DNA from 2 places in the Comamonas sp. DB36 genome. Region 2 is predicted to be linked to the other one. Evidence: riboswitches for the same ligand, from Rfam matches in the RefSeq annotation. Region 2 holds a riboswitch; the other holds the start of a gene.

Region 1 (3,372 bases), 500 kb from region 2:
GCTTGTCGCAACCGCCGCACTGGCGGCGGCGGCGGATGAAGCCGCCGTCTTCCGCCTCGCGGGTCTCGACCACCTGGGTGTCAGGATGGCTGCAGAAAGGGCACTTCATGGCTCAGGGCGGACCGAATAGCGAGAGGCTTAGTCGCGGTAGACGGGGAAACGCGCGGTCAGCGCCGCGACCTTGGCGCGCACCGCGGCCAGGTTGGCTTCGTCCGTCGGGTTCTCCAGCACGTCGGCAACCAGATTGGCCGTCAGGCGGGCTTCTTCTTCCTTGAAACCACGCGTGGTCATCGCGGGCGTGCCCACGCGGATACCGCTGGTCACCATCGGCTTTTCAGGATCGTTGGGGATGCTGTTCTTGTTGATGGTGATGTGGGCCGCGCCCAGAGCGGCTTCAGCGGCCTTGCCGGTGATGCCCTTGGCGCGCAGGTCGACCAGCATCACGTGGCTTTCGGTGCGGCCGGAGACGATGCGCAGACCGCGTTCGATCAGCGTTTCGGCGAACACTTGTGCATTCTTCACGACCTGGGCCTGGTAGGCCTTGAACTCGGGCGTCAGCGCTTCCTTGAAGGCCACGGCCTTGCCAGCGATGACGTGCATCAGCGGGCCGCCCTGCAGGCCGGGGAAGATCGCCGAATTGATGGCCTTCTCGTGCTCGGCCTTCATCAGAATCACGCCGCCGCGCGGGCCGCGCAGGCTCTTGTGGGTGGTGGTCGTGACCACGTCGGCGTGGGGCACGGGGTTGGGGTACACACCCGCGGCGATCAGGCCGGCGTAGTGGGCCATGTCCACCCACAGGATGGCGCCGATTTCCTTGGCAATCTTGGCGAAGCGTTCGAAATCGATGCGCAGCGCGTAGGCCGAGGCACCGGCAATGATCAGCTTGGGCTTGTGTTCACGCGCCTTGGCTTCCAGGGCGTCGTAGTCGATCTCTTCCTTGGCATCCAAGCCGTAGGAAACGACGTTGAACCACTTGCCCGACATGTTCAGCGGCATGCCGTGGGTCAGGTGACCGCCTTCTGCCAGGCTCATGCCCAGGATGGTGTCGCCGGGCTTGAGGAAAGCCAGCAGCACGGCCTGATTGGCCTGGGAACCGGAATTGGGTTGCACGTTGGCGGCATCGGCGCCGAACAGCTGCTTGACGCGGTCGATGGCGAGTTGCTCGACCACATCGACGTTTTCGCAGCCGCCGTAGTAGCGCTTGCCTGGATAGCCTTCGGCGTACTTGTTCGTGAGCTGGGAGCCCTGGGCTTCCATCACGGCAGGCGAGCAGTAGTTCTCGCTGGCGATCAGCTCGATGTGATCTTCCTGACGCTGGTTTTCGGCCTGGATGGCGGCAAACAGTTCGGGGTCGGCTTTTTCAACAGTGATATTGCGGTGGTACATGGCAGTCCTATGAACTTGTAGTCCCTTGAGGCCAAGGGCTGCCCAGGCGAACGGCGGAACGCTTCAGGCGGGATCCGTTATGCCTGGGCGGTACGCTCCCCGGTGGTTCACGGATGACATCCGCTGGTTTCCACGTCAGCGGCAGTCCGGTCTTTCGACCTACTGGACTGCGCCTATCGCCAGTTGCGTACCCCGGTAGTGTAGCTGAGCCCAGATGCCCGTGCGGCAAAGGGCCTGCTGCGAATGCGCGCAGCGCGGGGTACTTCGATCAGAGGTTGGTGTTCAAAGCGACCTGTTCGCCGGCGCTGGCGACAGGTTCGGCCGCGGGGGCGGCCAGGGGAGCGGTCTGCTTGACGGTGAGCAGCGGCTGGGCGGGGACGACGGCAGGGACAGGGCGCAGGCCCGCGGCCTGGCGCAGGCGGTTGTGCTCGGCGAGCACCTTGGCCGCATAGCCGCCGTCGTTGGGCAGGTTGGCGGCGCCGACATAGTGGCGCAGGCCGCCCTCGACCGAGCCCGCGCGCGCAATCGCGTCCTTGAGCACCTTGACGCCCACGCGCAGGTTGGTCACGGGGTCGAAAGCTGCGAGGCGGCCGCCGAAGTTTTCATACTTGTCCGTATGCACGCTGGTCATGACCTGCATCAGGCCCTGGGCACCGACGGAACTTTGCGCAAAGGGATTGAAGCTCGATTCGATGGCCATGATGGCCAGGATCAGCGTCGGATCGATCTTGTTGCTCTGGCCCAGCGAGTAGGCTTCGGAGACCAGCGCGGCCAGCGGCTCGGGCGCGACGCGGTACTTCTTGCTGAGCCAGAAGGCGACAGCGGCCTGCTCGCGCGGCAGGTCCTTGGGATTGCTCGCCGTGGCGCGATCGATGGCATCGGGCTCGGTGGGCATGTCGATCACGGCCACCTGGCGCGCCTGCAGCCAGTCGCGCAGATGGGCTTCGCCTTCGAGGCGCAGGTCGGGGCGGGCGAACAAGGTGATGGCCACGAAGGCCACGGCCAGGCCCAGCAGGGCAAAGCCGTTGTGGGTGATATCGAGAAAACCGTCGGTCACATCGGACGCAAAGGTTCGCACTCCAGCGAAAGCTTTCGCTAATGCAGGCATATTGATTCCTTTCAAGAGGCGTCACCCCGCTTTGCTGACCCGTGAGGGGGCATGGGGCGAACGCCTAGATTGGCGCGCTGCAATCCTTGGGTACGGTGCCGGAAAGGCATCGAAGGAAGTGGTCTGAGCACTTGCGTGCAGCGAAGAGAGGGTCTCTTTTTCGAGAATGGCGGATTCTAGAAGTTCACCTAATGCTAAGTCAATACTATAAAAAATAGTTGTTAGATTTAAAATGCATATAAAAAGCTGTATGGAAACGCATATTTCCGGCGTTTTGTCCCCTGGAATTTTCGGATTGACAGCTGTTTGTGACAGTCCTATTAAGTTTTTTGGATCATTGCAAAAACTCATTGGATTGCTGCATTGCAGCTCGCTTATTCTGTACCTGACTGCCATGGCAGTTGACTGCTGGAAGAGCGTTTAAAGGCGGAACGGCACTTAATCTGTCAGTTCCTGTCCTTTGACTGTCTCCTAAGGCCTCCAGGGAGCAATCGATGCTTCCACGCAACCAGGACCATCCTCTCCCGGTTGCAATCCCCACGGCACAGGACTTGGAGCCTGCCGTAAAGCCCGGTCATCGGCCCCGCCGCTGACCGGGCTTTCTATTTGTGCAGTTCGCAATGCAGCTGGACCGGCAGCCCGGCCCTGGGATCGAGATGCTGCCGTTGGGATGCCTGCATCTGGGGGGCGCCGCTCTTACTTTTGCTCACTCTGGTTTTCTGGTGCAATGGCGCCTGCGCAGCGCCTCGGGCCGCGCGCAGTGAACACTTTGAGCACCCCATGAAACCTTTGAATAGAAAACGGGCCTTGCGCCACGCCGCGCTGGCGCTGTCGGCCCTTCTCGCGCTGTGGCTGCTGCTGTGGCTGGCCGTGCCCGC
Region 2 (3,372 bases):
CATTTGCCCGAGTGATCTCCGGACATAGCGAAATGAAAGGCTTGCTCATCTTCACCACATTTGGTTGCAAGTATGAAAGCCCTTCATGGCCACGGCCATGACGGTTCTTTCGGGAAAGCGCTGATTCTAAGCCAAGGTGCCGATCCTAATCATCGGCGCGCCTTCGCGGCTGGAGGCGCTTCGCACACACGGGGGCCTTGGGTTGCTCCATTGCTGCGCGCGAGGAGCTTGCGCATCAACGCCTTGCAGCATCACGCCACGCCGAGCGGTTGGAACCAGAAGGTTGGCACCAGTGCATTCTGGGCCCGATGAGGAAATCAGACTCCTTGAAACCGGTGCCGGTAACGAGATTCGCCTGGATCATGATCTGGGCAACGAAAGCCGAGGCACGGGCTACGATATGATTTTGTGGATCGAGGAGGCCGTGGCACTACGTAGCTCAAACCTCCAAAAATCTATGTCCAATCCACGAATTTCTTAGGCGACGAAAAAAATGCGGGCAGGAGTGCAAGTTACCGAGCAGTCGTCAACCCGCTCGCAACTTTTTGAATAATGGAACTTGATAATTTGCTGGATGCCTCCTTCGACACGACATTTGCCGGCCGGCCAAATCTACCTTGGTGGCCTTGGGTCGGGAAGGATTTCTCAACCTCTAAGGTCCGGACGATGTTGCTCGGCGAGAGCGTCTACAACTGGGGGGACGGGTTCGTTGCGCGCTACCAGCGAACCGATGGCCTGCGGGAGACACACCGCCGTCACGCCCTCGACTATCGGCGCGACTCCCCCTATGTTCGCAATATCGAGCGAGCGATTTACTGTGCGTCCCAGCCAAGCGAGGGCCAAAAACGAGCGTTCTGGTCATCGGTGGCATACCACAACCTGGTGTTGCAGCCTCTCGAGTGCATTAAGAAGCGGCCGTGCCATAACCAATATCTGAAAGGCTGGCAGGAATTTCTTGACCTGTCCCGCTTGATGGCGATTGACCAAGGCATTGTTTATGGACTTGAAGCGAAGAAGATGGGCGCGCTAGTGGAAGCCATCAAGCTGCGCGGAGCATTCCTCAAACAGAGCCCCCTGCCATCGAAGGTTGGTAGGACGCGGCCGCGTTTGATTACTGTCGTCGACGAGGGCCGCGTGCTCAAGCTACTCTTCATTCGACACCCGAGCGCCTTCTTCAGTTGGCGTAAGTGGGCTCCGGTCATTCGCGAACATCTTCCCACTCAGCTGGATACCGTCGGCAAGACCTCGGAGGCAATTGCATGAAGACGCCACGCTCCGGGTGAATCGCACCCAGTGCGATTCAAACCACTCTTCTGCACCGTTGAAATCGGCCAAAATCAAAAAAATCGTCAACGGAGGAAAAATGAATCGGTCTTTAGCTCGCATTCATCTTGGCTTGGTCATCTTCTATGGGCTTATCGCGACATTCATCTGCACCGTGTATTTAGCTGGCGATCAATCCGATACCACAGGTATTCTGATTCTTCTTGCTATGTTCGCAGCACTCCCGACTTTGCATCTTGTAGCTTTGCGGGGTGTTAGTACTGGTCAGGCATGGGGACGCTCGCTCTCTCGCACTCTTGGTTTCTTGCTGCTCTTCGCTGTGCCTATCGGCACCATTCTTGGGATCTTCGTTCTTGTGCGAACAAGGCCCAAAGATTGGGAGCATGCGCCGTAACCATGGTCGACCAGTTCCGCATGGGCACTTATCTTGCTCAATCCGGCCAGCTGCGACCCTTGAATGTATCCCGCAGGCGACGGCTTTGGGTCGGGCCGAGCCCTTCAAGACAGCCGCGATCGGCCAGGAGCGGCCGGTCACCCCCGCTGCTCAACTTGCGCTGTAGCAGGCATTCGAATTCCATACTGCGTAGTCTTTTGCCGGCAAATGTCAGCCAGGAGGACCCGCTTGTCATGCTATTTGCAATCACGTATTCTGATGGTGTCATGTGACTGGCGAAATGATGGAGCACCATCGGGGAGCATGACCTACGTTGAGCCGATCGCCTGGGCATCTTGATAGTCCTCCCAGGAGATCCGATGACCAAAGCCTCTGGCTCTACGCCACTCCAGACCGCTTGTTACACCCCGATCCATGTACGTCATTGCCTATTTTTTAATTGAAGCTTGCAATGACCGGCATGTGCATTCCTCAATTCTGTTCGCCTGAGTCACTTGACTTAAATAGGTCGCCCATTAGAGTGCCGGCGCGATTCTACGATGTGCCTTTCAACTTCGATCGGTATCCCGGCGCCCCAGGGGTGAGCGGCTTTACCGGTGGTGCCAACTGCCAGTTGTACGCCTATGAGTTTCTGCGTGAGCACGGGTATTCCATTGGTAACTTGCGTTCCAGCAATTTGTGGGAGGATACGGAGTACACCTACGAAGTTGCTCCACCCCAAACGTTTGACATCGCGATGGTGCACGACCGCCCCGAGGCATGGGGCGCGCATGTGATGGTTTGTGTGGGGAACAACCTATTTCTGCATCTGTCCGGACGCATTGGTAGGCCAGCTGTTGAATCCTTGGATGAGATCATGGCCCGCCCTTACTACCAGTATCTTATTGGCTTCAAGCGGTGCCATTCCCCCAGCCCGACTTTGGGAAAAGACGAATGACAGGTATGGGAATAGGCTGAGCGGCATCAACCAGTCGATAGTCGTCTTCGGAGAGCGTCTGCTGACGGCGAGCTATTAGGAGACGTTCCATGCAGGAAAGCAAGCGATCTTGGAAACCGTGCGGACTGCGCCGCATCTGCGCAATCTCGCTTGGTTTTTTTGCCGCAATTACGTTCGCGCGAGCTACCGAAGAGCCTACGCAACAGCTTGCGACACCTAGTGGCACGGTGTACCGAAACATCGCGGGCCGCGACCTTCGAGTATTCGAGTTTCCGCCGCAGGCCGCCTCAGGTAGCGCGCAGCCTGCCATTCTTTTTGTACAAGGCGGCGCATGGACGCGTGGCAGCCCTGAGCAACTCTTCAGGTCGGCGAGGTACTTTTCAGACAAGGGATTCGTATCTGTAGTTCTTGAATACAGATTGGCAGACGCAACGAATTCGCCAGTCGAATCATTCTCGGATGTGTGCCATGCACTCGCGTTCATGAGGAAGAATGCAGACAGGCTTGGTCTCGCTCCATCGCGGATTGCCCTGTGGGGAATTTCGTCGAGCGGTCAACTTGTGGCTTCTGCGGCGACGGTCGGTTGCAATTCTGTAGACGGCAGCACTGGCAATGACGGCCCTGACGCCTTGCTTCTAGTCTCGCCCGTAGTGGATGCCGTTGCCGACGGGTTATTTCGTGACCTGATGAAAGGACACGGCAAACCCTCGTCCTTGTCGCCCATGCACACCTTAACCAAGAGCATCGCGCCCACCCT

The links. Region 2 has a riboswitch for ZMP and ZTP ahead of ACSVDO_RS08785 (hypothetical protein). Riboswitches for the same ligand answer to the same signal wherever they lie in the genome.
Region 1: another riboswitch for ZMP and ZTP. It lies ahead of glyA (serine hydroxymethyltransferase); the one in region 2 lies ahead of ACSVDO_RS08785 (hypothetical protein).

The regions. Positions count from the first base shown of each region.
Region 1 is NZ_CP196631.1:1,410,737-1,414,108, forward strand. It holds gene nrdR (transcriptional regulator NrdR) at 1-109, opposite strand, end outside; gene glyA (serine hydroxymethyltransferase) at 139-1,386, opposite strand; ZMP/ZTP riboswitch at 1,420-1,583, opposite strand; gene ACSVDO_RS06785 (lytic transglycosylase domain-containing protein) at 1,655-2,494, opposite strand; gene ACSVDO_RS06790 (DUF748 domain-containing protein) at 3,275-3,372, shown strand, end outside.
Region 2 is NZ_CP196631.1:1,907,902-1,911,273, reverse strand. It holds gene ACSVDO_RS08805 (bifunctional GNAT family N-acetyltransferase/nucleoside diphosphate kinase regulator) at 1-49, opposite strand, end outside; gene ACSVDO_RS08800 (cyclic-phosphate processing receiver domain-containing protein) at 137-481, shown strand; gene ACSVDO_RS08795 (hypothetical protein) at 553-1,263, shown strand; gene ACSVDO_RS08790 (hypothetical protein) at 1,256-1,678, shown strand; ZMP/ZTP riboswitch at 1,937-2,017, shown strand; gene ACSVDO_RS08785 (hypothetical protein) at 2,220-2,615, shown strand; gene ACSVDO_RS08780 (alpha/beta hydrolase) at 2,705-3,372, shown strand, end outside.